DNA from 2 places in the Mesorhizobium sp. M1A.F.Ca.ET.072.01.1.1 genome. Region 2 is predicted to be linked to the other one. Evidence: predicted binding sites of a transcription regulator. Region 2 holds the regulator's gene; the other holds the start of a gene.
What was found. Region 2 encodes PhoB, which activates phosphate uptake and scavenging genes when phosphate is short. Its sites were predicted from a motif close to TGTCATNNANCTGTCAT; they were not measured.
Positions count from the first base shown of each region.

Region 1: a site for PhoB is predicted at 8,162-8,178, ahead of EOA32_RS21560 (alkaline phosphatase). Genes of this name have one in related genera too.

Region 1 is NZ_RZSF01000166.1:56-12,745, reverse strand. It holds partial or broken gene EOA32_RS21590 (NAD-glutamate dehydrogenase domain-containing protein) at 1-1,836, opposite strand, end outside; gene EOA32_RS21585 (peroxidase-related enzyme) at 1,962-2,525, shown strand; gene EOA32_RS21580 (hypothetical protein) at 2,745-3,068, shown strand; gene EOA32_RS21575 (DUF1062 domain-containing protein) at 3,428-4,054, shown strand; gene typA (translational GTPase TypA) at 4,111-5,940, opposite strand; gene EOA32_RS21565 (hypothetical protein) at 6,134-6,418, shown strand; gene EOA32_RS21560 (alkaline phosphatase) at 6,516-8,090, opposite strand; gene EOA32_RS21555 (MFS transporter) at 8,227-9,510, opposite strand; gene EOA32_RS21550 (TetR/AcrR family transcriptional regulator) at 9,590-10,207, shown strand; gene EOA32_RS21545 (hypothetical protein) at 10,338-10,928, shown strand; gene ppa (inorganic diphosphatase) at 11,209-11,742, opposite strand; gene EOA32_RS21535 (GNAT family N-acetyltransferase) at 11,959-12,465, opposite strand; partial or broken gene EOA32_RS39975 (TPM domain-containing protein) at 12,616-12,690, opposite strand, start outside.
Region 2 is NZ_RZSF01000138.1:55-13,809, reverse strand. It holds gene EOA32_RS19390 (RNA polymerase sigma factor) at 1-199, opposite strand, end outside; gene EOA32_RS19385 (NepR family anti-sigma factor) at 203-406, opposite strand; gene EOA32_RS19380 (response regulator) at 629-1,423, shown strand; gene EOA32_RS19375 (DUF1328 domain-containing protein) at 1,589-1,753, shown strand; gene EOA32_RS19370 (PAS domain-containing sensor histidine kinase) at 1,934-2,965, shown strand; gene EOA32_RS38685 (hypothetical protein) at 3,190-3,360, shown strand; gene EOA32_RS19365 (hypothetical protein) at 3,476-3,778, shown strand; gene EOA32_RS19360 (YMGG-like glycine zipper-containing protein) at 3,883-4,128, shown strand; gene EOA32_RS19355 (CHASE domain-containing protein) at 4,214-5,839, opposite strand; gene EOA32_RS19350 (ATP-binding cassette domain-containing protein) at 5,971-6,771, opposite strand; gene EOA32_RS19345 (sugar ABC transporter permease) at 6,784-8,148, opposite strand; gene xylF (D-xylose ABC transporter substrate-binding protein) at 8,386-9,426, opposite strand; gene EOA32_RS19335 (ROK family transcriptional regulator) at 9,775-11,010, shown strand; gene phoB (phosphate regulon transcriptional regulator PhoB) at 11,327-12,016, opposite strand; gene phoU (phosphate signaling complex protein PhoU) at 12,036-12,740, opposite strand; gene pstB (phosphate ABC transporter ATP-binding protein PstB) at 12,761-13,564, opposite strand; partial or broken gene EOA32_RS19315 (phosphate ABC transporter permease PtsA) at 13,561-13,755, opposite strand, start outside.

The DNA.
Region 1 (12,690 bases), on a different contig from region 2:
CTCCAGCTCCATGTCGTGGATGAACACCATGCCGGAGGCTTCGTCGCCGACCTCGAAGGTGCGCTCGCTGATGACGCGGAAGCCGATATTCTCCAGCACCGGCACGCGCCGCGACAGCGCCACCGGACTGCCGTGGTGATAGATCTTCAGCGCCGCCTGGTGCGGCTTCTGGTCGGCATGGCGGTAATAGTCGATGGCGATCGGATTGGCCGCATCGATCCTGGCGATGCGACCTGCGTCGGCCAGCGCCACGGCCGGCGAGAACGAATCGCGATAGCTTTCCGAAAAGCGCGAGGCAATGGCCGTGAGCGTTGCATCCGCGCCGGATTCCGACACTGCTTCGCGCAGCGCATCGTCCCAGGTGCGCACGATGTCGCGGATCGCTGCCTCGATCGTTGCTGGCTCGACCTTTGGCGTCTTGCCGCCGGAACGGCCGATGATGAAATGCACACGCGCCAGCCCGCCTTCCGGGAAGGCCGGATAATATGCCGACAGCCGGCCCTGAAATACCGTCTTCAGGTAGGTGCCGATCTTCTCGCGCACGACGCTGTCGTAGCGGTCGCGCGGCACGAAGACGAGAATCGAGACGAACCGGTCGAACTGGTCGACCCGCACCAGCGCCCTGACGCGCGGCCGTTCGATCAGCCCCAGGATGGCTTCGGCGTGCTTCCTGAGGATCGGCACCGGAACCTGGAACAGCTCGTCGCGCGGATAGCTCTCCAGCACGTTGATCAGCGCCTTGCCGGAATGGTCATGTGGATTGAAGCCGGACTTGGCGATGACCGTCTCGGCCTTCGAGCGCAGATAGGGGATCTTCATCACCGAACGCGTGTAGGCGGTCGAGGTGAACAGGCCGACGATGCGCAGCTCGCCTGAAAGCACGCCCTTGGCGGTGTAGGTTTTGACCCCGATATAGTCGAGATAGATGCGCCGGTGCACCAGGGACTTGGCATTGGCCTTGGTGACGATCAGCGGTTCCGGCCCATGCAGGAAGGCGCGGATCTCCGGCGTTGTCGACACCGCCTCGGTGCCGCGCCTGAGAACCAGGACGTCGGGATCCGCGAGGATGCCGAGGCCGGGTTTGTCGGCGCGCTCCAGCATGCCGCTCTTCTCGCCGCCGGTGTAGTTGAACTCGCGCATGCCAAGGAAGGTGAAATTGTCGTCTCGCAGCCATTCGAGGAAGGCGATCGCCTCGGTGACATGCGCCTTGTCGAGCGGCACCGGCGCGTAGCGGAATTCCGAGATGGCCTGATCGAGCCGGGCAAGCATCGGCTTCCAATCGGCGACGGCGGCGCGCACCTGGTCCAGCAGCTTCTTCAGGCGGCCGGCCAGGGCTTCGGCCTGATCGGCCGAAAGGCGGCCGATATGGACGTGGACGACGCTCAGCCGGTCATGGCTGGTTTCGCCCTTGACGGAGCCGCCGTCACCGAGGATCTCCTCGATGCCGCTCTTGCCGTGCCGGACGACGATGACGGGATGGGTGACCAAAAGCGGCTCGCCGGCGCTCTCGGTGATCTCGCCGAGGATGGAATCGAACAGGAACGGCATGTTGTCGTTGACGACGGTGATGACCGTCATCGGCCGGCCCTGGCGCGTCACGCCGGAATCCACGTCTATGGCAATGATGCAATCGCCCTTTCTGTGCCTGGCGACCGCCCGGCCGGCGAGATCGGCGGCGCGTTCGAGGTCGGCGACGTCATAGGCGGCGATGTCTTCGGCCGGCGTGCGGGCGAGGAGATAGTCGGCGAGCCTGCCGGGCTTTTCGCCTGCCCTTGCCGCGCCTCCTTTTGCCGTGCTGGTCTTTTTCGGCTGGCTCGCGGTTTTCAGGCTTGCCATGATGTGAAGTCCCTCCCGTCACATGCTTTTGGGTCTATGGTAGCAGATGAGCGCTATTTGGCGACAAAGGTTTGACGACGCTTTAAGAAAATCGAACCGACGCTCACCCTGCGAGGAGAACGGATATGACCGACAGGATTACGGCGCTCGACCTGGCCCGGGCGGAGCTGAGCGAAGCGACGAAGGCTTATTTCGCCAAATGCGAGGAAAAGCTCGGCCTCGTGCCCAACGTGCTTCTGGCCTACGCCTTCGACGAGAAGAAGCTGCGCGCCTTCACCGACATGTACAACGAGCTGATGCTGGGCGAGTCCGGCCTGTCGAAGCTGGAGCGCGAGATGATCGCGGTCGCCGTTTCCTCGATCAACCAGTGCTACTACTGCCTGACCGCGCATGGCGCGGCGGTGCGCCAGCTTTCCGGTGAGCCCGCTCTTGGCGAGATGATGGTGATGAATTTCCGCGCCGCCGGCTTGCCCGAAAGGGAGACGGCGATGCTGGAATTCGCGGTCAAGCTGACGGAGGAGCCGGCCAAGATCGTCGAGGGCGACCGCGCCGCGTTGCGACAGGTGGGCTTCAGTGATCGCGACGTCTGGGACATCGCCTCGACTGCCGCCTTCTTCAACATGTCGAACCGGGTGGCCGCTGCGGTCGACATGCGACCGAACCCCGAATACCACGCCATGGCAAGGTGAGGCTCACCGGCCTCACATTAGCAACGTCGAATTTCTCGTTGCCCGCCCCGCGGTTTGGGTCGATGATCAACGATTGCGGCTAGCCCGCATATCGATGATTGCGGCTAGCCCGCATTTCAACGATTGCGGCGTAGCCGCATATCGGATTGCGGCGTAGCCGCATACCGCCAGGCGGCGCTGCCGCATACCGGCTCGACGCTGCCGAAAAGGGAGGAGAACATGGCGAAATTTCTCTATGTCTATCACGGCTCCGGCAAGATGCCGACCGAGGAGGCCGAGCGCAAAGCTGCGATGGATGCCTGGACCGGCTGGTACGACAAGCTGGGTTCGGCCGTGATCGACGGCGGCAATCCTGTCGGCATGTCGAGAACGGTGCTGCCCGGCGGCGTGGTCGAGAACAATGGCGGCAGCAATCCAACCGCCGGCTACACGATCGTCGAAGCGAAGGATATCGACGATGCCGTCGCCAAGGCCAGGGATTGTCCGATCCTGATGAACCCGGCCTTCAGCGTCGAGGTCGCGCCGATCATCGAGATGATGTAGCGCCAAAGCGCCCGAAGGTCGTCACAGTGAAACACGGCGGGCGGCATACTCTTGCCCGCCCGCCGTCGCACGGCTAGAAGAGCCGATCCTTTTCCGATTTCGAGTTTCACTTTGCCTCAGTAACCGCCGGTCTCGTCTACTCCCGAAAGCACCGCAGGCGCGCTTTGGCGGCACCTGCATTCATTTCATGTGTTCTTCAGGCGGCGGCGCGAGACCGGTTTGGCATTGCTGAGCCGCCGTCGCGCAATCGCGCGGGCGCCTGATTTTCATCCGCTACAGCCTTTCGCCACACCGTGCCCGCATGGGCATCTCTGACATTGCCGCGCTGACGGACTTCCCGACGGGAAGGGCCTATCGGCATGTCTCGAACTTTGCGCATTCGCTGGGTGATCGCGCCCGCGGTCGCGCCTCGACCTCTCATCAACTGCAATCGCTGCGGCGGCGTCAAACCTTATCAATGCAGCGGAAAGTTCCGCGTCAACGCCAACGGCAAGCGCATCGATGCCTGGCTGATCTATCGCTGCACCGACTGCAACAATTCCTGGAACCGCACCATTTTTGAGCGATGCAACCGTCGCGACATCGCACCGGCGCTGCTGGCTGCACTGGAGCGCAACGATCCGACGCTGGTCCGACACTATGGCTTTGATGCCGTGGCGCTCAGAAATCGGGTCGGGCGGATCGAAGAATCTCCCGAAGTCACGGTGCGAAAGGAGCCGCTGGATGGCAGGCCGGAAGGCGCGACGGCGCTTTGGCTTGAGCTTCGGCTCGATGCCGCAACGCCCTTGCGGCTTGACCGCTTGCTCGCCGGCGAGCTCGGCATCTCCCGGTCGAGGCTGCAGGCCTGGGAGGCGCGGCGGTTGCTCGCCATCGAACCGTGCGGCGCCAAAGCCCTGCGCAGGCCGGTGCGCGACGGCATGGTGGTACGCGTCGACCTCTCCGGCGAGAGCGGCCGTGACGCTGTCGTTTCGGCCGCATGTGCATGAAGTGAAAAGAGAGGGAGCGATGCCCCCTCCCTTGAGTAACTGCCTGGGCTAAAACCCTACGCCGCGCCCATCACCTTGGCCGACTTCTCGAAGCGCTTGCGCTCGTTCGGGTCGAGATAGAGCTTCCTGAGCCGAATGGTCTTCGGCGTCACCTCGACCAGCTCGTCGTCCTGGATCCAGGCCAGCGCGCGTTCCAGCGTCATGCGGACCGGCGGCGTCAGCTTCACCGCCTCGTCCTTGCCGGCGGCGCGGATGTTGGTGAGCTTCTTGCCCTTCAGCACGTTCACTTCCAGGTCGTTGTCGCGGGAATGGATGCCGATGATCATGCCCTGGTAGACCTTGACGCCCGGATCGATGATCATCGGGCCGCGGTCCTCCAGGTTCCACATCGCATAGGCGACCGACTCACCCTGTTCGTTGGAGATCAGCACGCCATTGGTGCGGCCGGGCAGCTCGCCCTTGTACGGCTCGTAGGCATGAAACAGCCGGTTCATCACGGCGGTGCCGCGCGTGTCGGTCAACAGTTCCGACTGATAGCCGATCAGGCCGCGGGTCGGCGCGTGGAAGACAAGGCGCTGGCGGTTGCCGCCGGAGGGGCGCAGCTCGACCATCTCGGCCTTGCGTTCCGACATCTTCTGCACGACCACGCCGGCGTGCTCCTCGTCGACGTCGATGACGACTTCCTCGACCGGCTCCAGCAACTGGCCGTCATCGCCCTTCTGCATGACGACCCGCGGGCGCGACACGGCGATCTCGAAGCCTTCGCGGCGCATCGTCTCGATCAGCACGGCAAGCTGCAACTCGCCTCGACCGGAGACGAAGAAGGAATCCTTCTCCGGCGATTCCTCGATCTTGAGCGCCACATTGCCTTCGGCCTCGCGCAGCAGCCGGTCGCGAATGACGCGGCTGGTCACCTTGTCGCCCTCGGTACCGGCAAGCGGACTGTCGTTGACGAGGAAGGACATGGTCACCGTCGGCGGGTCGATCGGCTGCGCATGCAGCGGCTCGCTCACGCTCGGATCGCAGAAGGTGTCGGCGACGGTGCCCTTCGACAGGCCGGCGATGGCGACGATGTCGCCCGCCTGGGCTTCCTCGATCGGCTGGCGCTCGAGGCCACGGAAGGCGAGGATTTTCGAGATTCGTCCGGTCTCGATCTGCGTGCCGTCATGGTGCAGCACCTTGACCGCCTGGTTTGGCTTCAGCGAGCCCGACTCGATGCGGCCGGTGATGATGCGGCCGAGGAACGGATTGGCCTCGAGGATGGTGCCGATCATGCGGAACGGACCGGGATGCACCGTCGGCGCCGGCACATGCTTGACGACGAGATCGAACAGTGGCGCAAGGCCCTGGTCCTTCGGGCCTTCCGGATTTTCCGACACCCAGCCGTCGCGGCCCGAGCCGTAGAGGATCGGGAAGTCGAGCTGCTCGTCGGTCGCATCGAGCGCCGCGAACAGGTCGAACACCTCGTTGACCACCTCGATGTGACGAGCGTCCGGGCGGTCGATCTTGTTGATGACGACGATCGGCCGCAGACCTACCTTCAGCGCCTTGCCGACGACGAACTTGGTCTGCGGCATCGGCCCTTCGGCGGCGTCGACGAGCACGATCGCCGAATCCACCATCGACAGGATGCGCTCGACCTCGCCGCCGAAGTCGGCGTGTCCGGGCGTGTCGACGATGTTGATGCGGGTGCCCTTCCAGTCGACCGAGGTCGCCTTGGCCAGGATGGTGATGCCGCGTTCTTTTTCGAGGTCGTTGGAGTCCATGGCGCGCTCGGCGACGCGCTGGTTTTCGCGGAAAGCGCCGGACTGTTTCAGGAGTTGGTCGACGAGCGTGGTTTTCCCATGGTCGACATGCGCGATGATCGCGATATTGCGGAGGTTCATTGTCTGGTCTCGGGAGCGTTGCAGGCAGCAGGCCAAAAGCGCCGCCTTTTTCGGTTGCGCGGCTCATACAAGGTTTTTCGCAATTGCGAAAGGGGAGGCCCCGCCCCAAATAAATGGTCACTGATTCTTAAACGTCTTGGTGTGAAATGATTCTGTTAACCAACGCGGAACCTTTGAGGGGCCGGGCAATTTCATGTTCATGACCGATCAGATGTCCAGATTGCGTCCGGTTTTCGCGTGGGCAGCGCTTGGCGTGCTTGTCGTGGCTGGCGCCGCGCAGTCGGCGGCTGCCCTGAGAGAAGCCGAGCCCTCGCCCCCTGATGCCAAAACCGCGCAGCAGATGTTTGCCGACGCCCCGGACGGGGTCGACCCGATCGTCACCGGCCCGGTCAGCGCCGCCTTCAAGCAGCGCCAGAAGGCAGCCAACTGCGACACCGCCGTCTGGCCGAACATTCCCGCGACCTGCTATCCGGACTAATTGCGGACGGCTTTCTGACAACGGTAGCACTCCGGCACATGCCCCCGTGCCCTGCCGGACAGTCCGGCAGGAAATAGGGGGGTGCCTCGTCCCGACCCTAAGCCGACCGCACCGGATCGAGCGTGACCTTGTAGAGCTCGTTGTCGTCGCGATCCATCAGCCGCACCGTTAGTTGCTCGGTGGCGCCGGAAATGTCGACCAGGCCGAAGAACTGCAGGCCCGCTGATGGCGGCAGGTTCTGGCCCTGCTCGGCGCTCGGCGCCGTGATGAACTTCAGCTCGGGCCCGAAGGTCATGTCGAGATCGTTGGGACCGAAGGTGCCGGCGTGGATCGGGCCGGAGACGAATTCCCAGAACGGGTTGAAATCCTGGAACTGCGCCTTGTCCGGATTGTAGTAATGCGCCGCCGTATAGTGGACGTCGGCGGTCAGCCACACCGTGTTGGTGATGCCGGCGTTCTTGATGTAGCGCAGCAGGTCGGCGAACTCGAGCTCGCGGCCTTTTGGCGTGCCATTGTCGCCGTTGCTGACCGCCTCGGCGCCGGCCTTTTTGGCCGCGTCGTTCCAGACGACGAGGCCGAGCGGCATGTCGGCGGCGATGATCTTCCAGGTCGCTTTGGAATTCGCCAGCTCGCGCTTCAGCCACTGCGTCTGCTGCTCGCCGAGCATGCGCGACTTCGGCGTCAGCGTGTCCTCCATGTCGGGGCCGTTCGGGCCGCGATAGGAGCGCATGTCGAGGAAGAACACGTCGAGCAGCGGCCCGTGGGCGATCTTGCGATAGACGCGTCCCGGTTCCGAAGGCTCGTAGCGGATGGTCGTCATTTCATGGAAGGCGCGCGCCGCTCGGGCCGTCAGCACATGGATGGATTTTTCAGTGTAGCGGTTGTCGGCCGTCAGGTCCTTCGAATCCGACCAGTTGTTCACCACCTCGTGGTCGTCCCACTGGTAGAAGGTCGGGCAGATGGCGCTAAGCTCGAGCACGTGCTTGTCCATCATGTTGTACTTCCACTGGTCGCGATATTCGTCCAGCGTTTCGGCGACCTTGCGCTTGCCGTCGATCATGACGACGTTCTTCCACTTGCCGCCGCCGGGCAGGTCGACCTCGTCCTTCATGGCGCCGTCGGCATAGATCGTGTCGCCGGAATGGAGGAAGAAGTCAGGCGTGTGCTTGGCGATGGTGGAGTAGGTCTTCATGCCGGTCTCGTCGATGCCCCAGCCCTGGCCGGCGGTGTCGCCCGACCACGCGAAGCGCACGTCGCGCTTCGACGCCGGCGCGGTGCGGAAACGGCCGACGATCGGCTCGGAGACGGCGTTGATGTCGGAAAGATCGGCGGCCGTCATCCGGTAGAAAATGTCCTGGTCGGCGGCGAGGTCGGTGAGCAGCCGCTTCACCGTATAGTCGCTGGCGGGCGAGGTATCGAGCGGCGCCAGCCTGACGGCGTCGGCGAAGCTTTCGGTGGTCGACACTTCGTACATCACGCGCGCCGGCCGGTCGGTGCGGGTCCAGATCACGCCGGAGGTGGCGTCGATATCGCCGGACTGGACGCCGTGGGTGAAGGCCGGGCGCTGATTGGCGCGCGAATAGTAAGGCAACGCGAGACCGGAGGCGCCGACTAGGCCAAGGGCGCTGGCCGAGGTGACGAAAGCGCGGCGGGTTAACGAGAGCTTGTTCATGGCTGTCTCCGGATGGCGTTGAACGGGACCGCAAACCTCCGGCCTCAATGTTTCAGGCGCATATCGGAACCATGAAATTTTGATAACAGGTCACAGCTCTCCCTTCTCCCCTTGCGGGAGAAGGGGAAGTCGCGCTTTAGGCCGCCTGCGGTTCCGGCTCAAAAGCCGGCTTGCTCGTGTTGATCAAGAGCGAAATACAGGCCGCGGCTATGCCGGTCATGCCGGCGATCAGGAAGGCAAGCTCGTAATTGCCCTGCAATTCGCGCATCGTGCCGCCGAAGGCCGCCGCCGCCGCGGCGCCCACCTGGTGGCCGGCGACGATCCAGCCGAACACGATCGGGCCGCTGCGGTCGCCGAAAGCTTCGTTGGCGAGCCTGAGCGTCGGCGGCACTGTGGCGATCCAGTCTAGTCCATAGAGCACGGCGAAGATGATCAGGCTGACCGCCGAGAAGCCGGAATAGGGCAGATAGATGAGCGACAGGCCGCGCACGGCGTAATAGACGCCAAGCAGCTTGCGCGGATCGAAACGATCGGTGAGCCAGCCGGACAGCGTCGTGCCGATCAGGTCGAAGATGCCCATCATCGACAATAGCCCGGCTGCCTGCACCTCGCCGATGCCCATGTCGCCGCAAAAGGCGATGAGGTGCGTGCCGACGAGGCCGTTTGTGGTGAAACCGCAGACAAAGAATGTGGCGAACAGGTACCAGAACACCCTGGTTCCCGCGGCACGGCGCAACGTGTTCAGCGTATGCGCCAGGAAATTGCCTTGCGCGGCCGGCGACACCGGCGGCACGTCGTCGGCATCGGCGCCATAACGCACCTGGCCGATGGAAGCCGGGCGCTCCGGCACCAGCAGAAAGACCAGCGGCACGAGAGCCGCCGTGGCAATGGCGATGGCAACGGCGACCGGCTTCCAACCTCCCGACTGAGCCAGCGAGGCGAGCAGCGGCAGGAACACCAGCAGGCCGGTCGCGCTGGAGGCGGACATCAGCCCCATCACCAGGCCGCGATTGGTCTTGAACCAGCGATTGACGATGGTGGCGCCGAGCACGGTCGCGACCGCGCCCGAGCCGATGCCCGAAAATATCCCCCATGTGATCAGCAGATGCCACGGCTTGGTCATCAGCAGGCTGAGCGCTGTGGAGCCCGACATGATCAGCAGCGCGGCAAGCAGTGTGCGGCGTAGCCCGATCCGCTCCATCAACGCCGCGGCAAATGGCCCGGTGAGGCCATAGAGGAAGATGCCGACCGCGGCGGCAAGCGAGACGACATCGCGCCGCCAGCCGAAGCTCTCTTCCAGCGGCAGCATCATGACCGCCGGCGCGGAACGAAGCCCGGCGGTGATCAGCAGGCAGAAGAAGATGACTGCGACGACGACGAAGGCGTAGCGCTGGCCAAAGGGACGGGAATGAGCTATCATGTTACTGACCGGTACGTTGCAGTGGAACGGGTGCCATTCATACGTACCGGTCAGTAACATTGTCAAGCGAGTTTGTTGAATGCCAACGGACAATAAAATTGAAGCGTCGATTATCGGAGCCGGCACGGCGCCGGCGCCGAAGGCTGCCGACAAGATCCTCGACGTGGCGCGCGACCTGTTCTATCGCGAAGGCATCCGGGCGATCGGCGTCGATGAGATCGTCAGGCGCGCCGGCGTCACCAAGCCCAGCCTGTACCGGACCTTCCCGTCCAAGGACGAACTTGCCGCTTCCTATCTGCGCAAGTACGACCTCGAATTCTGGCAGCGGTTCGACGAGGCGGTGGACGCGCATCCTGGCAATCCGCGCGCGCAGATCATCGCTTTCCTCACCCGCGTCGGCAAACGCACGCAGAGGCCGGACTATCGCGGCTGCGGCATGACCAATGCGGCGGTCGAATATCCCGAGCACGGCCATCCCGCGCGGGTGGTGAGCGAGAACAACAAGCAGGAATTGCGCCGGCGCCTGCGCGCCATGGCGGCCGCGATGGGTGCGAGTGATTCCGACACGCTCGGCGATGGGCTGCTGCTGCTGATCGAGGGCGCCTATATCAGCGGCCAATTGTTCGGCCTCGACGGACCGGCGGCATCGGTCGCCCGTAACGCCGATCTGCTGATTGAAGCCAGCTTGAAGAAATAGTGGTCCGCACCGTCCGACTGCCCAGTTCCGGGCGTCGATGGCCTAGACAATTGACCCTTCGCGCCAACCCAGCTTCCTAGGCTCACGCGGGTTTTAACGCTACGCTGAAGCGCCAAACGGAGGTCTTCGGATGCGCGCCTGGCTTGCTCTTACTGCCTTTGCTATCCTTGGTAGCTCGGCCCATGCCGGCGACATTTCCAGCGCCTATACCGACCTCGACTGGAAGAAGGACTGCGTGACCTACGCGCAATCGGAAGAAGGCGACGGCGACTGGGCGAACCTCGCCTGCGCGGGCTATCGCGGCTATCCGGTGCTGATCGGCTATGACGACGCGCGCGAGTCCGTCTACTACGGTTTTCCCTCCGACGACATGACCGCCAGCTGGGAAAGTTTCTCCGGGTTCAACACCGCTGGGGCGAAGGTCGAGTGGCGCATCGAAACCAATGGCGACAAGGCGGTGCCCTTCGCCGTCATTCATCGGCGCGAGATCAGCAATCCCGAAAACGAAAACAAGCCGACCGAGGTGCTGGTCGTCGCCAAGGTCGCGCAGCCGGAGGAGCATGAGGGCTGCACAATCGGCCTCGTGCTCGCCACCGGCAATCCTCAGGCCAGCGATCAGGCGCGCAAGCTCGCCGATCAAAGGGCGAAGGGTTTTGCTTGCGGCAAGGACAAGCGCGAGGTGATCGGCAACGTGCCGGACTTTGGGCGAGTAGATAACTAGAAATTAGAGGGTGTTCGACGAGTGCGAGACGGCGAAGGTTGCGCATTCGTCATCCTTGGGCGGAGCAAGGAGCGAAGCGACGCGGCGCAGACCCAAGGATCCATGCCGTTACATCAAGACGTTGCCACGGTGCAGTAATTCTGTTCCGTAACGATCTTCGCGCGACCTCACGGCATGGATTCCGGGTCTCCGCGACGGAGCTGCGCTCCTGCTTCGCCCTGGGATGACGACGTTGAGGGCTCGCCCAAGCCCCATTGCCCAGGCGTTGGCTGCCGCTTACCTACTTGACCGCCTTCGCCCGTTCGATCGCCTCGACGATCATCTTCTTGGCATAGTTGGAATCGTGCCAGCCCTCGATCTTGACCCATTTGCCGGGCTCGAGATCCTTGTAGTGCTCGAAGAAGTGCTGCACCTGCTGGCGGGTGATTTCCGGCAGGTGCGTGTATTCGGTGACATTCTCGTAGCGCAGCGTCAGCTTCGGCGAGGGAACCGCGATCACCTTCTCGTCCTGGCCGGCATTGTCTTCCATGATCAAGACGCCGATCGGCCGCACATTGATGACGCAGCCCGGCACCAGCGCGCGCGTGTTGCAGACGAGCACGTCGATCGGATCGCCGTCCCCCGACAAAGTGTGCGGCACGAAGCCGTAATTGCCGGGATAGCGCATCGAGGTGTGCAGGAAGCGGTCGACGAACAGCGTGCCGGCCTCCTTGTCCATCTCGTACTTGATCGGCTCGCCGCCGATCGGCACCTCGATGATGACGTTGATGTCCTCTGGCGGATTCTTCCCCGTTGGTACGGCTTCGATGCGCATGCTCAAATCCCTCTCTCGATTTGTGAGATCGATAGCGGGCGGCGCTTCATGGTGCAATGCGGCGAATAGCACTGGACGCTAATGGAAGCGCACAGATTGTGATGGATTGTAACCCAATGCATGTCGCCCAAGACTGCGCAGCGGTTTTGGGCGAACGATATGTATCAAACGAAGACTTGAAGCACGTCACCGCAAACGCGTTTTAAGTGGCGGCCATCATTCCCAGACGAAGGCAACCTTCTTCAGCGCCTTCTGCTCGAAGACTTCGACGCCTTCGGCGACGTCGCGGCCGCCATTGCCGGCATAAAAGGCCAGCGCATTGTAATTGTCTTCCAGCGCCCACACCACCAGGCCTCTGAGGCCGTGGTCGGCAAGGCGCGTCCGCGCCGCCTTGAACAGCCTGCTGCCGAGGCCGATGCCCTGATATTCCGGACGCAGGTAAAGCTCGTAGATCTCGCCTTGCTGCCTGAGCTCGCGGGCGCGGTTCCTGCCGATCGTGGCATAGCCGGCGATCGTGCCCCCGATCTCGACCACCAGCACGGTAGCTGCCTTGCGAATTGCGTTCGCCCACCAATCGGGGCCGCGGCGATTGATCATGGCCGTCAGCGTGCGATGCGGGATGATGCCGGAATAGGCGCCGCGCCATGCCTCCTGGTGCACGTCCGCGATAGCTGTTGCATCGCGAGGGTCGGCTTTCCGGATGTCGATCGTCAGCGTGTTCATGATTTGTTAATCATAAACCCGCTTGGCCCGACTGCAAAGAGTCCCGCGCTGTCGCGCCCGCGCTTTCTCACAAATGAGCTTGGCGGCATCGGAGGCACCGAAAACCAACCCTCACCCGGCCCCGGCAGAGCAGATTTTCAGCAAGTTCCGTCAGATCTCGACGAGATGGTCATCCAATTCATTGGTGTCGCCGGCGGTAACCGGGAAATGCTCGGCCAGCACCGC
Region 2 (13,755 bases):
TGCGCAGGATCGTGAACAGCCAGGCCTTGAGGTTGGTGCCCGGCTGGAAACTCTCATGTTTGTCCCACGCCTTGACCAGAGTTTCCTGGACGAGGTCGTCCGCCTTGTCGGCATTCTGCGTCAGCGACACCGCAAAGGCGCGCAGGCTTGGGATCGCGCCGAGCAGCTCGGTCTTGAAGCTCTGGGAGACCGCCGCCATGTCTCAGTCCTTTTTCTCGGCGGGTTCGGCCTTTTCCAGCTGGCTGAGCAACTGAGCGAATCGATGCGGCACCTGATCGGAGACCAGCTCGTCGTAATATTGCTTGAGTTTGCGGGCGATTTCGGAGTTCGGTCCGAGCGGACTGCTACCCCCGTTCCGGTGCCTGCTCGGGGCGCCAGTTATTGCATTCTTTGACATTTCTTTCATGTTTGCCCTAAGTCCCAGCACCTGAAACCGCTTTAAAACTATAGATCACGACGCAAGCGGCACCCTTGTCTGGTTGCCCATCCCAAAGCCGGAAACGCCCGCTTCCTAATTTAGTTCCCTGCCCGGCGGAACTTTTTCAGAAAGCCGACGTTGGTTTTGCCGGGACTTCCAGTGAGTCTAGCCTTTGCAATGCAACAACGTCATCTGAGGGAGACGTCAAATATGAGCCTGTCCGCAACCATCGCTCCTCACCTGCCTTTCCTCCGCCGTTTCTCGCGCGCCGTGTCGGGATCGCAGGAAAGCGGTGACGCCCTGGTTGCTGCGATGCTGGAGGCCATCATCGCCGACACCGAAGTTTTCCCCAAGGCATCGAGCGATCGCATTGCGCTGTACAAGGTCTTTGCCAGGCTTTTCACTTCGATTGCGATCCGCGTGCCGCAAGAGCATGCGCAGACAGCTTGGGAGCAGCGGGCGGCCGCCAATCTCAACGCAATCGCGCCGCGGCCGAGGCAAGCTTTCCTGCTGGTCGCCGTAGAGGGTTTCAGCGAGGATGAAGCCGCGGAAATCCTCGATGCCGACGAACAGGAGTTCTCCGAATTGCTTGCCCAGGCAAGCAGCGAGATTTCCCGCCAGGTCGCGACCGACGTGCTGATCATCGAGGACGAGCCGCTGATCGCCATGGACATCGAGGAAATGGTCGAAAGCCTCGGCCATCGCGTTGTCGGCACCGCCCGCACGCACGCCGAGGCGGTCGCCGTTTTCGGCAAGACGCGTCCGAAAATGGTGCTGGCCGACATCCAGCTCGCCGATGGCAGCTCGGGCATAGAGGCCGTTAATGAGATCTTGTCCTCGACGCCGGTGCCGGTGATCTTCATCACCGCTTTCCCTGAGCGCCTATTGACCGGCGAGCGTCCCGAACCGGCGTTTCTGGTGACCAAGCCGTTCAACCCAGACATGGTGAAGGCCTTGATCAGTCAGGCGCTGTTCTTCGACCGCCAAGCGAAAGCCGCGGCCTGACCGCATGTCCGATCATTGAGCTCTCATGCGAGGCGCCAGCGCCTCGCAGGATGCGGCGCGGAGTCCCATTCGTGAAGCGTTTTCAGGGGATCGTCTTTTTCCACAAATGGTGGAACAAACGCCATCCAACCACGTTTTTTCCAGGACGTTAGAAGGAGAGATATCATGCTGTACTGGGCGCTCGTTTTTCTTGTGGTCGCGATCATCGCCGGCGCGCTTGGGTTCGGCGGCATCGCCGGCACGTCGGCTGGCATCGCGCAGATATTGTTCTTCGTCTTCCTTGCTTTCCTGGTGATCTCACTCATCGCCGGCCTCGTCAGGAGAACCTGACCAGGGGCAGTGCCGAACACTGGAAGCCGCACCCCTCAAACGGTTTCCAGCCACCGCCGGGCGATGTCCCCAAAAGGATGTCGTCCGGCGGACCGCTTTTGGGCAGCGTAAGTGTCAGTAGGTCAACACCGGGGCAGCAATCCTCGTAAGCCGTTCGCGCCTGGATGCGGGAAGTATCGAATGCGTTCCAAGGCCTCAGAGAAGGACTATACGCAAGAGCGCAGCGACGAAGTAATCGCGATGCATCCGGCGGAAAGCGGGATGCAGGTGGGGCGCGCGCTGCTCCACGCGCTCCACAATGCTGGAATTTCGGTCCTCTACCAGGATCGTGAAATGAAGACCGTCTGGGCGCGCAACATGCGCGCCCCGTGGGCGTGCGAGACGGCCGAGGGCAAGGATGTGCTTTCCCCCGCGCAGTCCGAGCGCATAGGCGCAGCCAAGCGCAAGGTGATTGAAACCGGCAACCCGGATCGCCTCGAGCTCGGCATTTCCGACAGTGACGGCGTGCGCTGGTTCCATGTCTGGATCGATGCCGATCGCAGCGACTCCGGCGAGGTTCAGGGCGTCGTCACCACCATGGTCGAGACGACGGAGCAGAAGCGCCGCGAGCAGACGCTGAAGACGCTCCTGCGAGAGGTCAGCCATCGCTCGAAGAATCTTCTGGCCATCATCCAGAGCATAGCCACCCAGACCGGACGCTACTCGGAGACGCTCGGCGATTTCCTGACGCACTTTCGCGGCCGCATCCAGTCGCTCGCCTCGTCTCAGGATCTGGTGACATCCTCCAACTGGCGGGGAGCGGCGCTTCGTGAGCTCGTGTCCGGCCAGGTCGGCCGCTATAGCGCCGATCCAAGTCGCAGCCTGCGTTTCGATGGGGAGAACCCTTACCTCAATCCGAACGCTGCCCTTCATATCGGACTGGCCATGCACGAGCTGGCCGTGAATTCGGTAAGCTACGGCGCCCTGTCGCAGCCTGACGGACGGATCAGGGTAAGCGCCAGGATCGCGGCCGGCAGCGAGACTTCGCCTGGCCTTTTGCTGATTTGGACAGAAAGGATCGGCGCCGGTCGGCGCACCGAAAATCGTTTTGGCAGCGTCGCCCTCGAACGCGTCGTGCCGACGTCGCTGAACGGCTCCGCCAGTCTCGATATCGACGACGATCGTCTCGAATATCGCCTGACCATCCCGCGCGGCAATTTCGAGATAGAATGACAACCACGTCCCGGGGCAACGGTCAGCCGCCGGAGAGGCGTTTAACCTGCTGTTCACCATAAAATCCGATTGTGTTCCCCGGCAGAAGCAACTCCAGGATAGCGCGTAATGCCCTTCCGAGTTGCGTAAACCTTGGAGTGGATCGGCGATCCCGTGAGGAGCTGAACCGCTCGCGACGCATCAAACCCAGCCGCGCAATCACACCGCGATTTGGGAGGAACCGAATGATGATTGCCGATATGAACAGGCTGGAGCGGGCCGCCCGCGTCTCGATGGGCGGCTTCCAGGACGCCGAAGCACCGCCCTCGCCCCGTTCCTCCCATCCATCGCTTCGCCTCGGCGCCGTCGCGCTTGTTGCTGCTCTCGTGCTGGCGATGGCCTGGCAACTGGCCTGATCTTTCCAATCGAGCAGCCGGCCGGCGCCAAGGCACGCGCCATTGCGCGCCGACTCCGCCGAGCAGGAACTTTTGAGCGGCAACAATCGTTCTTTGCGGCGGGAGGATTCGACCCGTGGAACACATCGCCGCCTTGCTCCTCGTCATTGGCTGCTCGGACACCATGACCGATTGCCGCGAACTGTCGGTGCCGGTCAGCGTCTTCGAGACTTTCGAGGCTTGCATCGCCGAACGGCCGTTTGCGCTGGGCGACCTGCAGGGGCGCACCCCGCGTGTTAAGGGCGAGTGCCTTGCCGTCGATCCAGCGCTTGAAGACGACTACGATCAACTGCTGTGGACCGTGCGTCCCGACGGCAGGCTAGTCGCGTCGCTGGAAATTGCCGGCGCGCTTGTCGCGTCAAACGGCGCACGCCCGTAAAACACTCTCTTCAGCAATAATAAGATCGGGCAGGCAAAGCCCGTTTTTCGTGCTAAACGGCGGTTGGCACTGCCAAAAGTGAGGACAAAAGCGAGGAGCTATTTATGCGGAAAATGATCATTGCCATGGTTGCCGTGGTCGCCGTCAGCGGCTGCACCACGACCGAGCAGGATGTCGTCGGGGGCGGCCTGATCGGCGCCGGCGTCGGCGGCCTGGTCGGCGGCGGCAGGGGCGCGCTGATCGGCGCGGCTGTGGGCGCCGGGTCCGGCCTCCTAGTCCGCAACCTGCGCAATGGCCAGTGCGTATATCGCTACCGTAACGGCACGACCTACACTGCGCGCTGCAACTGATCTCGCGACAGAGCGATCCAATGAAGGCCGGCCTGCCGGCCTCCATTTCTTTGCCTGAACGGGCCCGCCGCCGCACCGGCGCTGCTCATCCGGTGAGCGGGATCCTTATTTCCACCTTAAGCCCGTCGGCCCGGTAGTCGCGCTTGATCGTACCGCGCAATTCGCGCGTGACATTGAGATCGATCAGCTTGGTGCCGAAACCGGTCTTTGCCGGCGGCTCCAGTTTCTTCTGCCCGGCCTCGCGCCAATCGAGCACCAGCGTCCGCTCCCGGCCACGTCCTTCGACCCGCCACTCGACCTTCAGGGCGCCCACCGAGTTGCCGGCCTCGCCATATTTCAGCGCGTTGGTGGCAAGCTCGTGAAAGGTCAGGCCGAGCGCTTGCGTCGTCGTCTCGTCAAGCAGCACTTCCGGCCCCGACAATATGCCTTCGGAAAGCTCTTTGCCGAACACCTGCCCGAGCTCGGTGCGCAGCAGGTCGCCGAGGTCCGCCTTCTGCCAGCGCGAGCGTGTCAGCATATCCTGCGAGGCAGCCATCGCCTGCAGCCGCGCCGAGAATGATGCCGAGAACTCCTTCACGTCGGTGGCCTGCGAAGCAGTCTGCCGCGCGATCGCCAGCACCCTGGTGATCGAGTTCTTGATGCGGTGCTTCATCTCCTGCAGGATCAGCTCCTTTTCAAGCAGGCTCTTCTCCGTCGCCTCATGCAGCAGCGACTTCGCCTCATAGGCGCGCTCCTGATAGCGGGCCACCAAGGCAATCGCCCCGGCGAGCAGCAGACCGAACAGCCCGAGCATCACCGGGATGGCGCGCGAGGAAGGCAGCGCGAAAGCGCTCGTCGGCCGAAACAGGACAGTCCAGGGTCGGCCGGCCACGACGATATCCCGGCGCGCCAGCAGCTTTCCGCCGAGCGATTCGGCCGGCGGCGCCTCCGACCGGAACAGGAGATTGCCGGCACCCGGCTGGCCGTCGAAGATTTCGACGTTGACCGGCAGCAGCGGAGCCTTGCTGAGCGCCACCTGGAACAGATCGCGTGCGCGGAAGGAGGCGTAGAGGAAGCCGGCGGTCGAGGAGCGGCTGGCATCGATGACGTCCGGGGCCGTTTCCACGTTCAGCCGCACGAAGACCAGAAATCCGGGGAAGGTCTGCTCCAGCCCTTGTCCCTGGCCAAGTTGAACGAGCCCGCTGGCATGCTGCTGGTCGTCGGCCATGGCCTTCTCGATTGCCGCCCGCCGTGCCGGGTCGCTGAACATGTCGAAGCCGATGATCGACTGGTTGGAGGTATCGAGCGGCTCGAAAAGCACGATGGGCGTGCGCCATTGCTGCTGCGTGATGGCCGGATAGACCGGGTGGGCCGAACCGCGAGCGCGCAGGATGTCGCGCTCGAGCGTGGCCTCGTCGCCGGCCTTGGCCAGCCTCAGGAAGCCGATGCCGCGCAGTCCGGCGAAATTGTCGTCGATGTCGAGCGCGGTGAGGAAGGCCTTGAACTCGCCGCGTGTGATATCGCCGTTTCGAGCATCGAACAGCGCCTCGGTCGAGCGCAGCAGCGACAGATGCAGGTCGATGCGGCTCTCAATGCGGTTGAGCGCATCGTCGGCGGTTCCCTCGAACTTGATGCGCGCCGCCTCCTGGGTCGCGAAATAGGCGAACCCCGCCATCGTCAGGCTGATCAGCGCGACGGCGATGAAGGCGACGATCGGGAAAAGCTTTTTCAATGCAGGGTGCGGCCCATGGACGGTTGGCCACCTTTATGGGCAAGTCTCCGCGCCAATACAATGGCAAGGCCAACCCAACGCCGCGATTGGCTCATCAAACAAGTCGCAAATTAGCCAACCAATTTATGGTCTTAGGCCGCGATTTTCAGCGCTCCCGGGCCTGGCATGGCGCCCGGCGGGCACTTGCCCAGAATGATCATGCCGAGCACCTCGTCCTGGGTCACGTCGCTGGTGCGCGCCGTGCCCACGACCTGGCCGTTCTTCATGACGCAGACCCTGTCCGCCAGCTCGAACACGTCATGGATGTCGTGGCTGATCAGGAAGATGCCGATGCCGTCGGCCTTGAGCTGCCGCACCAGTTCGCCGACCTGGGCCGTCTCCTGAGGGCCGAGCGCTGCCGTCGGCTCGTCCATGATCAGGATTCGCGCGTTGAACAGGATCGCGCGCGCGATCGCCACCGACTGCCTCTGTCCGCCGGACAGCTTGATCACCGGCTCCTTGAAGCGCTGGAAGCGCGGATTGAGCCGGCCCATCACCTTGCGCGCTTCGGCCTCCATGGCGACGTCGTCGAGCGTGCCCCAGGCGGTCATCAACTCGCGGCCGAGGAACAGATTGGCGGCGGCGTCGACATTGTCGGCAAGCGCCAGCGTCTGATAGATCGTCTCGATGCCGTATTTCTTGGCGTCGCGCGGGTTGGAGATTGCTGCCTCCTCGCCGTTGACGAAGATCTGCCCGGCATCGCGCTTGTAGGCGCCGGACAGTATCTTGATCAGCGTCGACTTGCCGGCACCGTTATGGCCGAGCAGCGCCACCACTTCGCCGGGGAAGAGATCGATGGAGGCGTCGTCGACGGCGCGAATGCCGCCGAAGGCGATCGAGATGTTGCGCATGTCGACCAGCGCGGCGCCGGCGGGAGCGTTCTTGTCTGCCATGATGCTGCCTCCTCACACCCGCTTGCGGTAGATGGTGTCGAGCCAGACCGCGATGACCAGCACGGCGCCGACGACGATGCTTTGCAGCGGCGAATCGACGCCGAGGAGCACCATGCCGGACTGCAGCGACTGCATCAGCAGCGCCCCAAGCATAGCGCCGAGCACGGTTCCCGAGCCGCCGGCGAGCGAGGTGCCGCCGATCACCGCCGCGGCGATGACCAGGAGCTCGTCCAGCGTGCCGAGCGCATTGGTCGATGAATTCTGCCGCGCCGACGAGATCGCCGCGGCGATCGTCGCCAGCACGCCCATGATCATGAACACCTTCATGGTGATCCAGCGCGTGTTGATGCCGGCAAGGTTGGCCGCTTCCGGATTGCCGCCGATGGCAAAGACATAGCGGCCGAAGCGAGTACGCTTGGTGATGAAAGTCATGACGAGGCCGACGGCGATGGCCATCAGCACCGGAATGGCGATGCCGTGGGCAATGAACAGGCCGCCTTCGGGGACGGTGAGGTTTTTGGCGGCGGCATAGCGGTTCACGATGCCGACCGGCCACGGATAGGAATTGGCCAGCCACACCGCGCCCATGATGACTGCGCAGGTGACCGCGCCGAGCAGCGTCTCGGCCCAGATCGGACGCAGCGGGAAACGGAAGCGCTTGCGCTGCACCCTGCCGTTGAACAGCGCAAACACCACGGCAACGCAGGCGACGATCCCGACGATCCAGCTCCATTTGGCGCCGATCGAGCCGGCCGGTCCGCCGCCCATCAGCTGGAAGGTGGCGTCGAGCGGCGCCACCGTCTGGCCGCTGGTGACCCACCAGGCAGCACCGCGCCAGACCAGCAGCCCGCCAAGCGTCACGATGAAGGCCGGCACTTCGAGATAGGCGATGACGAAGCCCTGGAAGGCGCCGATCAGCAGGCCGAGCGCCAGGCCGATCAACAGTGCCAGCACCCAGATCCAGGGATTGCCAAGCTCGAGCCCAACCATTCGCACCAGGAAATGCACTTGGGCAAAGCCCATCACCATGCCGATCAAACCCTCGGCGGATCCGACGGAGAGGTCGATGTTGCGCATGACGATGACCAGCACCATGCCGGAAGCCATGATGGCCACGGCCGAGGTCTGCACCGACAGGTTCCACAGGTTGCGCGGCGTCAGGAACGTTCGGCTGTCGAAATCGAGCGGATTGACGCCGAGCCGCAGGCTCGAGATGACATGCAGGCCGATCCAGATGATCAGCAGCGCACCGACCATGCCGAGCATGCGGGTGTCGAGCTCGGTCGCCTTGAGGAAGCGCCCGACGGTGCTCAGTTCGGAAGCCCGCGCGCGATCCGCCGCCGGGTTTGCCGGCGTATCAGAGGTCGTGTCGGTCATGATCTCCTCCCACCGGCTTGCCGTCTGGCGCGGATGCCGGACCACGATGCTAGAGCAATTCCAGGAAAAAGTGCGTAGCCGCCTGGAATTGCGCGGAAACAAACGGCTGGAGCAGTTCGGCGATCCTGCCGGACAGTGAACTGCCCCAATGGTCTCCGGCTTCAGTACGCCCGAAAGCCTTTGGAGAAACGCCGCGGCCGTTGGGCCGCGGCGCTGCGTTTGAACCTGACGGCCAGCTTAGTTGCAGACCGCGACGCTGCCGGCGGCAACGCCCGCGCAGACTTCATCCTTCTTGATCCAACCCGCGTCGATGACGAGGTTGAGATTATCCTTGGTGATTGCGACCGGGGTCAGGAACAGCGACTTGACGGTGTTGCCGCCAGGCGTCGTGAAGTCCTTGGCGCCCGCGATGTCGGTCATCTTCTTGCCGTCGGCGAGCTGCGAGGCGATCTCGGCGGCGTGCTTGCCGAGCTCGCGCGCGTCCTTCCACACCGACACCGTCTGGGTGCCGAGCGCGATGCGGTTGAGCGCGGCATGGTCGCCGTCCTGGCCCGAGACCGGAACGGTGCCGGCCAGCCCTTGCGCCGTCAGCGCCGCGACGACGCCGCCGGCGGTGCCGTCATTGGCCGCCACCACCGCGTCGACCTTGTTGTCGTTGGCGGTCAGGAACTGCTCCATGTTCTTCTGCGCGTTGGCGGGCAGCCAGCCGTCGGTATAGGCCTCGCCGACATTCTTGATCTTGCCGCTGTCGATGGCTTCCTTCAGCACTTCCATCGAGCCGGAGAACAGGAAATCGGCATTCGGGTCGGCGCCCGAGCCCTTGATAAAGACGTAATTGCCCTCGGGCTTGGCCTTGAACACCTCGCGGGCCTGCATGCGGCCGACTTCCTTGTTGTCGAAGGTCAGATAAAACACGTCCTTGTTTTCGATCAGGCGGTCGTAGCCGACGACCGGAATGCCTTCGTCGAGTGCCTTCTGCACCGCCGGCCCGATCGCCGAGGCGTCCTGCGCCAGGATGATCAACGCATTGGCGCCCTGCGAGATCAGGCTTTCGACGTCGGTCAGCTGCTTGCCTGGATTGGACTGTGCGTCGGCGGATATGTACTTGTCGCCGGCGGCCTCGATCGCCTTCTTCATCGCCGCTTCGTCGGTCTTCCAGCGCTCTTCCTGGAAATTGGACCACGAGACGCCGATCACCTTGTCCTTCGCCTCGGCGACCGACGCCAACGTCAACGACATGACGACCCCCGCCAGCATGGCGGCTGCGAATCTCTTCATGATATCCTCCCTGCGCCCCTCGCGGCGCGACCCAGATTGGCCCGAAGACCATGCAAAGGCTTTTTTTCGAGCCTCGAAAAAATACTGATCCAAGGCTAGGGCGCTGTCAACTGCAATTCTGACGGTTTTTGACGTGTCGCGTACTTTTTTTCGAGACCCGTAATAAATAATGACAGTGCCGACCGCTTCTGCCACTATCGGGGAACAGTTCGGAGGAGGCGCAGCCCGCGTCCACCGAAACTTGTAAAAACCCGGACGGTTCGGGTGCCGGCGTCCGGGTGAATCGATCTGGCGCGTCGCCGGGTCCTGTGCATGATCGAGAGGCCGCGCTGACTGGGAGGAGAAAAAATGTCGGTCGGAATCCGCCACGACGATCTGCGCCGGCGCAACCGCGCCATGGTGCTCTCGGCCCTGCGCCGGGCCGGCCAGCCGTCGCGCACGGAAATCGCCGCGACCACCGGGCTCAGCCATTCGACCATTTCGGCGATCTCTTCCGACCTGATCCAGGAAGGCATCCTGGCCGAGAGCAAGCCGAGCGAGACCGCGTCTCTGAAGCGCGGCCGGCCACAGGTGGGCCTCGCGCTCAAGCCTGAGGCGGCAGCGGTGGTAACGGTGGTGCTGTCGCTCAATTTCCTCTCGGTCGCCGTTATCGATTATGCGGGCCAGGTCATCGCCGAGGAGCAGCGCCGCCTCGATACGCTCACCATGCCGCGCGACGAGCTGATCGGCGAATGCTTGGCGATCGTGCGGCGCCGGCTGGACGATCCGGACCTCGACGTCGGCAGCGTCGCCCGCATCGCCATGGGCATCCAGGGCATCACCGATTCCCATGCCCGCGCCATGCTATGGTCGCCGATCACGCCGCTGACCGACATTCCCTTCGCCGACATCCTGGAAAAGGAATTCGGCATTCCGGCCACCATGGAAAACGACTGTAACATGATGGCGGTGGCGCTGCAGTGGCGCGATCCCGACCGCTATCGCGACAATTTCATCGCCATCCTGCTCTCGCACGGCATCGGCATGGGCCTGGTTCTGAAAGGCGAGCTGTTCACCGGCACACATTCTTCCGGCGGCGAGTTTGGCCACATGATCCATCGCCCGGGCGGCGCGCTCTGCCGTTGCGGACGCCGCGGCTGCGTCGAGGCCTATGCCGGCAACTACGCCATCTGGCGCAGCGCCATGAAGATGAGCGAGGACGCCGAGCCGGTCGATGTCGGCGACGCCGACATGCGGGCGCTCGCCGCCAAGGCGCGCGAGACGGATGGCCCGGAGCGCGAGGCCTATCGCCGGGCCGGGGAGGCGCTGGGCTTCGGCCTCGGCAGCCTGTTCGCGCTGATCGATCCAGCGCCGGTCGCCATGGTCGGCGTCAGCGCCGCCGCCTTCGACCTGATCGAGCCGGCGCTGCGCGAGGCGATCGGCCAGACCGCCGGAGGCCAGCATTCAAACTCGATCTCCTTCGATACCGAGCCGAACGAATTGCCGTTGATCCGCGAAGGCTGCGCCGTGCGCGCGCTGACCTTCGTCGACCAGGAGATTTTCGCCCCGGGCGTGCAGGCAAGAGCGGGCAAGAACGTGGCCTGAGCAGCTTCGATAGCGATCGTTGGCTTCTGTGCGTCCTGCAGACGGCGGAGATTAGCGAAGGCCCCGCAGCTTCGTCATTCCAGGGCGGAGCAGGAGCGAAGCTCCGTCGCGGAGACCCTGGAATCCATGCCATTACCTCAATCGTCGGATGAGCGGAGCAGAATTTCTGCACCGCCGCGGCGCGTGGAAGTCGCGTGGAGTGTCGGGTCTGCGCCGCGTGGCGACGCTTCGTGCTCCGCCCGTGGACGGCGAAGCACCAGCGTCTCGATAACCCGCCAGCGCAGATAGAACCCGTCAGACCTTCGGTGCCCTGGATCTAGTCTTCCCTGATCGCGTAGCCCGCCCCGCGAATGGTGCGGATCACATCGGGCATCCGGCCGTTGTTGACCGCCTTGCGCAGGCGGCCGACATGCACGTCCACGGTGCGCTCGTCGATATAGATCGTCTCGCCCCAGACATTGTCGAGCAGCTGGCTGCGCGAGAACACCCGGCCGGGATGCCGCATCATGAATTCGAGCAGCCTGAACTCGGTCGGGCCGAGCCGGATCTCGCTCTTCTTGCGGTAGACGCGATGCGATTCGCGATCGAGCACGATGTCGCCGACCTTGAGCACGCTGGACAGCACCTCCGGCTTGGCGCGGCGCAGCAGCGCCTTGACCCTGGCCATGAATTCCGGCGTCGAGAACGGCTTGACCAGATAGTCGTCGGCGCCGGTCGAGAGGCCGCGCACCCTGTCGCTTTCCTCGCCGCGCGCGGTCAGCATGATGATCGGCAGGCGTTCGGTCTCGGGCCGCATCCTGAGGCGCCGGCAAAGCTCGATGCCGGACACCGCCGGCACCATCCAGTCGAGCACCAGAAGGTCGGGCACATTCTCCTGCAGGCGGATCTCGGCCTCGTCGCCGCGCGTCACCACCTCGACCTGATAGCCCTCGGATTCGAGGTTGTAGCGGAGCAGCACCCCCAGCGGCTCCTCGTCCTCCACCACCATGATGCGTGGCGCGATCATTTAGCAGGCACCTTCGCTGTCAGGCCGCCGGCGCCGACATCGCCGTCTCGTCCTGCTTAGGACGATTCGCGGGCAATTGCGTGCCGGTCAGCACATAGTAGGCGTTCTCGGCGATGTTGGTGACGTGGTCGCCGATGCGCTCCAGATTCTTGGCGCAGAACAACAGATGCGTGCAAGCCGTGATGTTGCGCGGATCCTCCATCATGTAGGTCAACAGCTCACGGAAGACGGCGGTGTATTTGACGTCGATGCGCTCGTCGTCGTTGCGGAGCTTGGCGAGCGCCGTGGCGTCGCCGGCCGCGTATTCCTCGATCACGCCCTGGACCTGGATCAGCACCAGCTGCGCCATCGAGTCGATGGAGTGCGACAGGTCGCGCGGCGCGGCGCTGACGCCGACCGAGCCGACGCGCTTGGCGATGTTCTTGGCAAGGTCGCCGATGCGCTCGAGATCGCCGGCCATCCGGATGGCGCCAACGACGTTGCGCAGGTCGTCGGCCATCGGCTGGCGTTTGGCGATCAGCGTGATGGCGCGATCGTCGAGCTCGCGCTGGCGCGCGTCCATGATGGCATCGTCGGAGACCACGCGCTGCGCCAGCGCGTTGTCGGAATTCAGCAGAGCCTTGGTCGACGCGCCGACCATCGAGCCGGCAAGATCGCCCATGTCGCGGATGAGCTGGCTGATCTGCCTCAGATCCTCGTCGAAGGAAGCGACCGTATGGGCCATGGTTATGTCCTCGTATGAACTCAGCCGAAGCGGCCGGTGATGTAGTCCTGCGTGCGCTTCTCGCGGGGCGAGGTGAAAATCTTTTCGGTCCGGTCGAATTCGATCAGCTCGCCGAGATACATGAACGCCGTCTGCCGCGAGACGCGCGCCGCCTGCTGCATGTTGTGGGTGACGATCACGATCGTGTAGTCGGCCTGCAGCTCGTCGATCAGCTCCTCGATCTTGGCGGTCGAGAGCGGATCGAGCGCCGATGCCGGCTCGTCCAGCAGGATGACCTCCGGCTTCACCGCCACCGTGCGGGCGATGCAGAGCCGCTGCTGCTGGCCGCCCGAAAGGCTCTGGCCGCTGGCGTTGAGCTTGTCCTTGACCTCGTTCCACAGCGCGGCGCGCTTCAGCGCCTGTTCGACGCGATTGTCCATCTCGGCCTTGCTTATCTTCTCATACAGCCTGACGCCGAAGGCGATGTTCTCGTAGATCGACATCGGGAACGGCGTCGGCTTCTGGAACACCATGCCAATCTTGGTCCTGAGCAGGTTGAGGTCCTGCGAGCGGTCGAGGATGTTCTTGCCGTCGAGCAGCACCTGGCCTTCGGCGCTCTGCTTCGGGTAGAGCTCGTAGATGCGGTTGAGCACGCGCAGCAGCGTCGACTTTCCGCAGCCCGAAGGTCCGATGAAGGCGGTGACGCTGCGCTCGGGCAGCGACAGGTTGATGTCCTTCAGCGCCTTCGACTGGCCATAGTAGAAGTTGAGGTTCTTGACTTCGATCTTGGCCTTCTCGGCGGTCGTCTCGGCTACGTTCAGGTCGGTGGACAACATCGGTTTCATCTGTCCTCTCTGCGTCCGGTAAGGCTGCGGGCGAAGATGCTCAGCCCGAGAACCGTCAGGGTGATTATGAGTGCGCCCGTCCAGGCCAGTTGCTGCCATTCCTCATAAGGGCTCAGCGCAAACTGGAAGATGGTCACCGGCAGGCTGGCCATCGGCGCGTTGAGATTGCCCGACCAGAACTGGTTGTTGAG